Regions from separate parts of the Heyndrickxia sp. FSL W8-0423 genome, predicted to be linked through region 2. Evidence: riboswitches for the same ligand, from Rfam matches in the RefSeq annotation. Region 2 holds a riboswitch; the other holds the start of a gene.
What was found. A riboswitch is a leader RNA that binds a small molecule or an ion and turns the genes downstream of it on or off. The one in region 2 is predicted to bind preQ1.
Positions count from the first base shown of each region.

Region 1: linked by a shared signal. The riboswitch ahead of queF (preQ(1) synthase) and the one ahead of MKY81_RS08005 (QueT transporter family protein) in region 2 are both predicted to bind preQ1.

Region 1 is NZ_JBBPBE010000001.1:1,689,675-1,693,337, forward strand. It holds gene MKY81_RS08475 (PLP-dependent cysteine synthase family protein) at 1-499, shown strand, start outside; gene MKY81_RS08480 (bifunctional cystathionine gamma-lyase/homocysteine desulfhydrase) at 508-1,644, shown strand; PreQ1 riboswitch class I at 1,710-1,756, shown strand; gene queF (preQ(1) synthase) at 1,877-2,377, shown strand; gene MKY81_RS08490 (queuosine precursor transporter) at 2,396-3,037, shown strand; gene MKY81_RS08495 (hypothetical protein) at 3,250-3,663, shown strand, end outside.
Region 2 is NZ_JBBPBE010000001.1:1,588,238-1,591,900, forward strand. It holds gene MKY81_RS07995 (GMC family oxidoreductase) at 1-49, shown strand, start outside; gene MKY81_RS08000 (hypothetical protein) at 874-1,008, opposite strand; gene MKY81_RS08005 (QueT transporter family protein) at 1,271-1,756, opposite strand; PreQ1 riboswitch class I at 1,765-1,809, opposite strand; gene MKY81_RS08010 (MGMT family protein) at 1,898-2,206, shown strand; gene MKY81_RS08015 (BglG family transcription antiterminator) at 2,433-3,663, shown strand, end outside.

The sequences.
Region 1 (3,663 bases), 100 kb from region 2:
ACAATTTCAAAATTTCGCGAATCCGGATACGTATTATGAAAGTTTAGGACCGGAGATTTACGATGCTCTTGATGGGAAGATTGATGTGTTCGTGGCGGGTGCAGGTTCCGGTGGTACGTTCATGGGAACTTCCCGCTTTTTAAAAGAAAAACTCCCTAATATTAAAACAGTTGTTGTTGAGCCAGAAGGTTCCATTTTAAATGGTGGTGAGTCTGGATCACATCGGACAGAAGGGATAGGAATGGAATTTTTGCCGCCATTTATTGATCGGGAGTATTTCGATGAGATTCATACGATCCCGGATGAGGATGCGTTTTTTCGCCTAGCAGAGATTGCGCGAAAAGAGGGGCTTCTAGTGGGGAGTTCTTCGGGGGCTGCTTTAGAAGCATGCTTAAGAGAAGCAAGGCAAGCAAAACCTGGCACGAATATTGTGACCATTTTTCCAGATAGCAGTGAACGATATATAAGCAGCGGGATTTATCAATTCAATGAAAGGTGAGAAAAAAGATGAAGAAAAAAACAAAGTTTATTCATGGCGGCATTAGTCGTGATCCATATACAGGAGCTGTTTCAACTCCTATCTATCAAGTAAGTACGTACAAACAAGAGGGAGTCGGGAATTTTAAATATGAATATTCAAGAACGGGAAATCCAACTCGTGAATCATTGGAAAAACTGATTGCAGATATTGAAAATGGAACGCGCGGCTTTGCCTTCGGATCTGGGATGGCTGCGATTACTGCTGTGATGAATTTATTCTCATCAGGCGATCATATTATTGCAACAGATGATGTGTACGGCGGGACGTTCCGTGTGATGACAAAGGTATTAAATCGTTTCAATCTTGAAGTCACTTTTGTCGATACAAGTGACTTAGAGGCAGTGAAAAATGCCGTCCAACCAAATACGAAGGCAATTTACGTTGAAACGCCAACAAATCCGTTGTTGAAAATTACTGATATTCGTGCGGTGAATGAGATTGCAAAGGAGAAAGGACTAAAACTGATTGTCGACAATACCTTTAGCACTCCTTACTGGCAAAATCCATTGGATTTAGGTGCAGATATCGTCCTTCATAGTGCAACGAAATATCTTGGCGGACATAGTGATGTCGTTGCTGGTTTAGTTGTTGTTAATGATGAAAAATTGGGTGAGGATGTTCATTTTATTCAAAACTCAACAGGCGGTGTTCTTGGTCCGCAAGATAGTTGGTTATTAATTCGTGGGATTAAAACATTAGGAATTCGCATGGAGGAAATTGAAAAAAATACGTTGGATGTCGTGAAATTTCTTAAAGAGCATCCGAAAGTGGAAAAAGTCTTCTTCCCGGGTTTACCTGATCATCCTGGTCATGAAATCCATCGCGCACAAGCAGATGGGTTTGGGGGAATGATTTCCTTTACGGTAGAAAGCCAAGAAAAAGCATTATCTGTATTGAAAAATGTAAAATATTTTACATTAGCAGAAAGCCTTGGTGCGGTTGAAAGTCTTATTTCGATCCCATCATTAATGACACATGCGTCGATTCCTCGGGAGCGTCGTTTAGAGCTTGGAATTGAGGATGGATTAATAAGAATATCAGTAGGGATTGAAGATATCGAGGATCTCATCGAAGACTTAGGGCAGGCACTAGATTCTAAATAATTGCCTATTGACGGATATGACCATTTTTTATATGCTAAAAATTGTACAAATTCATACCCGTACATACGGGAGAGGTTCATAGCTGAAACCCTCTATAAAAAACTATGGATTCATGTCATTTAAAGCCATGTCCATATCAGGATATGGCTTTTCTTTTTGACCATTTATTATAGTAGCTATGAAAAACGTGAACCTCTCTTAAATGTACGAAACATTTAAAGGAGGTTTTTTTATGTCCGGAAGAAAAAAAGAAGAAGGACTAAATGATTTAACATTACTAGGGAATCAAGGAACGAAATATGCATTCGAATATGCTCCACAAATCTTGGAATCGGTTGATAACTTGCATGTGGATCGTGATTATTTTGTGAAATTTAATTGTCCGGAGTTCTCTTCACTATGCCCAATCACACACCAACCCGACTATGCAACCATGTATATCAGCTACATCCCTGATAAAAAAATCGTAGAAAGTAAGTCTTTAAAGTTGTATTTATTTAGTTTCAGAAATCATGGGGATTTTCATGAGGATTGTGTAAACATTATCATGAATGATCTTATCAAGTTACTAGACCCGCGTTATATTGAAGTTTGGGGGAAATTTACGCCACGCGGCGGGATATCGATTGATCCGTATTGTAATTATGGAAAAAAGGGAACTAAATTTGAGGATATGGCAGCATATCGTCTGATGAACCATGATATGTATCCTGAAACAGTAGATAATCGATAAGGAAGGAATCAAGCGACTATGCTGTTATATTTAAATGGAATATTTGTAGGTTTATTAATTTTATCTAATATTGTCGCGGTAAAATTATTTAGCATTGGTGATTGGGCAGTGTTGCCTGCTGCTGTCATCATTTACATTTTTACGTATCCGATTGTGGATACGATTGTTGAAGTGTATGGAAAGGATGCGGGACGTAAAACGGTAAAGGCAGGCTTAATGACACAAATGCTCGCCATTATTTTTATTACGATTACGATTTATTTGCCGTCTGCACCATTTTTTGAGCATCAAACAGAATATCGAACAATTTTAAGCGGCAGCTTTCGGGTCATTATCGCAAGTCTTGTTTCTTACGCCGTTAGTCAGAATCTGGATGTATTTGTTTTTAATAAACTGAAGCAAAAACATGGAGTGAAAAAGCTCTGGCTTCGAAACAATGCCTCGACTATGCTTAGTCAATTAGTGGATACAACGATTTTCATTTCAATCGCCTTTTTTGGCACAATGCCTGTTGCTGCATTAGCAACACTTGTCTTTACACAATACGTATTTAAATTTCTTGCTTCCATAGTTGCCACACCATTTGTTTATTTATTGGTAAAAATTATTCGGAAAAATAAAATAAACTCCATTTCGAAAGAAATAGAATATTTGTCCTAGTCTAAATTATGGTACAATAGATGTATGTCGATGCAGAGGACATTCTCTGCATCGAAGAGTTTTGTCTACATACACTTTCTTCACTCGTAAACTTTTTGAAATATTTTTGAAACCTTCTTAATCTTTTATCCGTAAATAAATCATAAAGAAAATTTGAAGGGTGTGATCATCATTCATCGTTTTCACAATTACACGTAAAGGATTTGGTGCGAATGACCATTTTCGGAACATCAATTGAAACGATTTATTTAGTTCTCCTAATTGTTGCGGGGAGTCTTACGATTCTTTATATCCTGTTTGGGGATATTTTCCACGGAATCGGGGAGGCACTCAGTTTTTTACATCCAACATTAGTGTTATCTTTTATCACCTTTTTTTCCGCATCCGGCTATATTTTTGAGCGCGTAACCTCATTATCTAGCATTCTTATTATGGCCATTTCGGCAATTATTGCAATTATACTCGTCACACTATTAAATGTATTTGTCCTTATTCCACTATCTTCTGCGGAAGAATCACTTAGCTACACTGAAGAATCTTTAAAGGGACGGGTAGGGAAATTAATCATTTCGATTCCACAAGACGGATATGGTGAAATAGTCATTGACAGCAAAAGCGGAATGATT
Region 2 (3,663 bases):
AACAATACAAGCTAATGCAATGAGAATTGCAGATAATATTATAATTTAATAGTGGTGTCAATCTAAGTATGTTTTTATTTAGTTTTGTATTTTTATGTATTTGGGATGAACCTTAGGTTAAGTCTATGTTTTATAACTTATGGGATATCGTAATATTGTATTTATACTAGGTGTTTAAACCTACTTAATACATCAAATCTAAATAATCTACCCATCATTTATTTGGATTTGTTGACGAGTAAGAGTAATGTTGGTTGTGGGTCATTTAGTAGGAAGTAAATCGTTTAAATTTCAGGTGCAAGTACCTTGAAAGAGTCGTTTTCGAATTTATTCCCTAATTTTGGACATAAGTTAAATTGTTATTTTCCCACTATTCTAAAATTACGTTACGGTTTAATAATACGAACAATATGGTTAACATGGTGGTTCTGCGGACATGATTCACCTAATAAGAAGCCAACTATTGACCACCTCCAAACATGTTTCAGCGTGTAGGGGGCAATCTGTTTAGTATAGCTCCACCGGTGCTGTTCTCGAAAAAGAGTACCTTCTGCTAAGTCTTTTAAAAAGCAAAAATCCCTTGCTTTTTGTCCGAAATCTGGGATTTTATTCTGGTTAAAGATTTTTAGTTCCCTATAAACCCCCTATAGTCACAACTGGCTAGTTGTTATTCGCTTATTTTTATCAGGTGTGATTTTTTAGGGATTGACCGAAAAAAAGATTCAAGAGGGATATGGGGATATTTGAAGAATAAACAGTTGGCAAATTAGGCACGTTTCTCCTTGTTACTCATGTAAATATACAAAGTTTATCGATTTCAGGATTAGAATTTGAGTGAGTTTCCTCTGCTGCTTTATCATTCAACCATTCCGATTACTTGCATTGGAGTTCTTCCATAGTGGTAGGGTGGGGAATGCTCATTGGAGCATTAGTATCAGCTTCATCCGTCCACCTTGGAAATTCAGCTAATTCTCTTTGTCGGTATTTCTTTACAGTATCATTTGCCATTTGTGGAAAGTTAACCCATTTTTGCTGAAATATGAATGTGCATTCTGGTACAATAAATACATATATTCATGAAAGGGGCATGGATGATGAGCAAAAATGCGTTTTTTCAAATCGAATATAAACATACACTTTCAAAAGAATATGTAGATGCCATCAGTCATGCCCTTTTACGTTTAACTGAGAGAAATTTTTTTCTTTCAGCACTGCCATTAAAGAAAAACCTTCTAGTCTTAATAAGGGCTCTAACAGTAATCGCTCTTATTTATACTTGTTTTTCAAAATGGACGCGTTTGTTTAAGAAATAAAAGATTGGTGCCCCGATAGCCATGACTACAAATTCACCGATTGCGGTAGTTAGCCAGGTAATAAGAAAAGGAAGGTCAAGGGCTAGCTGCAGCTCATAAGCAATGATAAACATTGTAAAGGTGAACACAATAGTATTAACAATCATACGTCCCCATATATTTTTAATAAAATATGATACCCCAATCGTAATCAATAATGCAATAATTGATTGCCCCACACCATAAATTAGATCAAAATTCGGCATTGGTGATAGAAAGAAGTTCGCAAGAATGACTCCTAAAACAATTCCAAAAAAGTATTTTTTATTAAAAACGATTAAGTGGTTAAACATTTCCGGAATCCGGAATTGAATCGCCTTGAATCCGATCGGCTGGATAACAAGGGAAATTACAAAATACAATGCGGCAATAATCGCATTTACAACGAGTGTTTTTACTTTCATATATTTTTCTCTCCTTAGTTTTTTATCGTGGGATGGTTACGAACCACGTCTTTCAAAAATATTCAAGCTATTATAGTATAATATATATTACAATCACGTCAATCATTACTGCAAAACTAGTAGAAAAAGGAAAAGATGCATATGACTCCATTTACTTCACAAGTCATTTCAATTATTCAACATATCCCCGAAGGTAAAGTCATGACTTACGGACAAATTGCGACATTAGCGGGAAGTCCGAGGGCAGCGAGACAAGTCGTCCGCATCCTTCACTCAATGAGTAAAAAGCACCGACTACCATGGCATCGTGTGGTAAATGCGAAAGGCCAAATTGGCTTTACGGATGATGAATATTTTCAAATACAAAAATTTTCTCTTGAAAATGAAGGAATTGAATTCGGCTTGAATGATCGGATTGATCTTGGAAAGTATCGGTTTCATCCGAAATAATTATCAAGATAAAACAATATGAAATGTTTCGACAGGGCCTGTGCAACGATATGTACTGCACAGGTTATTGCATGCTCAATTGCCTCCTCTTAAGTTATTTAAATTTATGAAAAAATAATAATACATCATCACGTTGCACATTTTCCCTGCAACAAATGGTTATGAAAGCGCAACCAATAGCTTGATAATTTCTGATAAACTAAAAATATGTTAGGGGGAATCAATTATGTATTTAGATGAAAGGAGTAATTCTTTATTAAAAGAGGTTATTGGTAACCCCGAAATATCAAATGCAAGACTTGAGGAAAAGTATCAATTATCTCGAAGGCAAATTAGTTATAGCTTTAAGAAAATCAATGACTGGTTACTGGAAAAAAATTTTCCGGCCATTAAACGAACAAATAGTGGGAAGTTTATTGTGAATCCGGTATTAATCGAATTGTTTACTGAAACGATTGAACCATCTAAACAAAAATATATTCCTTCGGAAAAAGAAAGAGCAGTTCTAATTCTATTAATGATTTTAAGCAGTAATGAGGAATTATCATTAATACATTTTACCTCCGTAATGGAAGTGAGCAAAAACACCATACTGCGGGATCTGAAATCGGCTCAAAATATAGTCGCTAAATATGATTTAACAATTGTTTATTCGAGAGTAAAAGGCTATGATCTTTCGGGAACTGAATGGAACAAAAGAAAACTTTTAGTAGATGTTTTACAATCCGTATTTAGTATTTATAATGGTGAATCCTATATTGAACAAATAATTGAAATACAAGGGAAAGAGATTCAAAGGCTGAAAGCACAAATGGAAGAGGTTGAAACGAGACTTCATTTGAAATTTAGTGATGAAAGAATGAAACTTCTCCCTTATGTTATTGCTATTATTTCAAAAAGAATAAATAGAGGTAAGCTCGTATCTAATCCTTACCATATTGATTATGAAGAGTTATCTGATACAAAGGAATTTGAAGCGGCTGAAATCCTCATTCAGGATGGGAAAGATATTCCAAAGGCTGAACGTTTATTTCTAACGTTGCAGTTGCTAACATCAAATGTATTATCGTCACAATTTTTAACAAAAAATGAATTGCCACAATTCATCCAAGCATTGAGAGATAGTTTAGATCTTTTTGAGAAAAAAGCAGTTATCGTTTTAAAAGATAAAGATGCATTACTGGAAAGATTAGTTTTGCACATGAAACCGGCATATTATCGAATTAAATATCATTTAACGACCAATTATTCGATGATTGAGAAATTTAGTGAAGAATTTGATGCAATCCATTATATTGTCAAAGATTCAATTAAACCGCTGGAAGAATATATAGGATGTAGTATTCCTGAAAGTGAAGTTATGTTTATTACAATCTTCCTCGGTGGACATTTAATCAATAGTGGTGAAACAATTCAAATAAAGAAAAAGGCTGTCGTTGTTTGTCCAAATGGAGTAT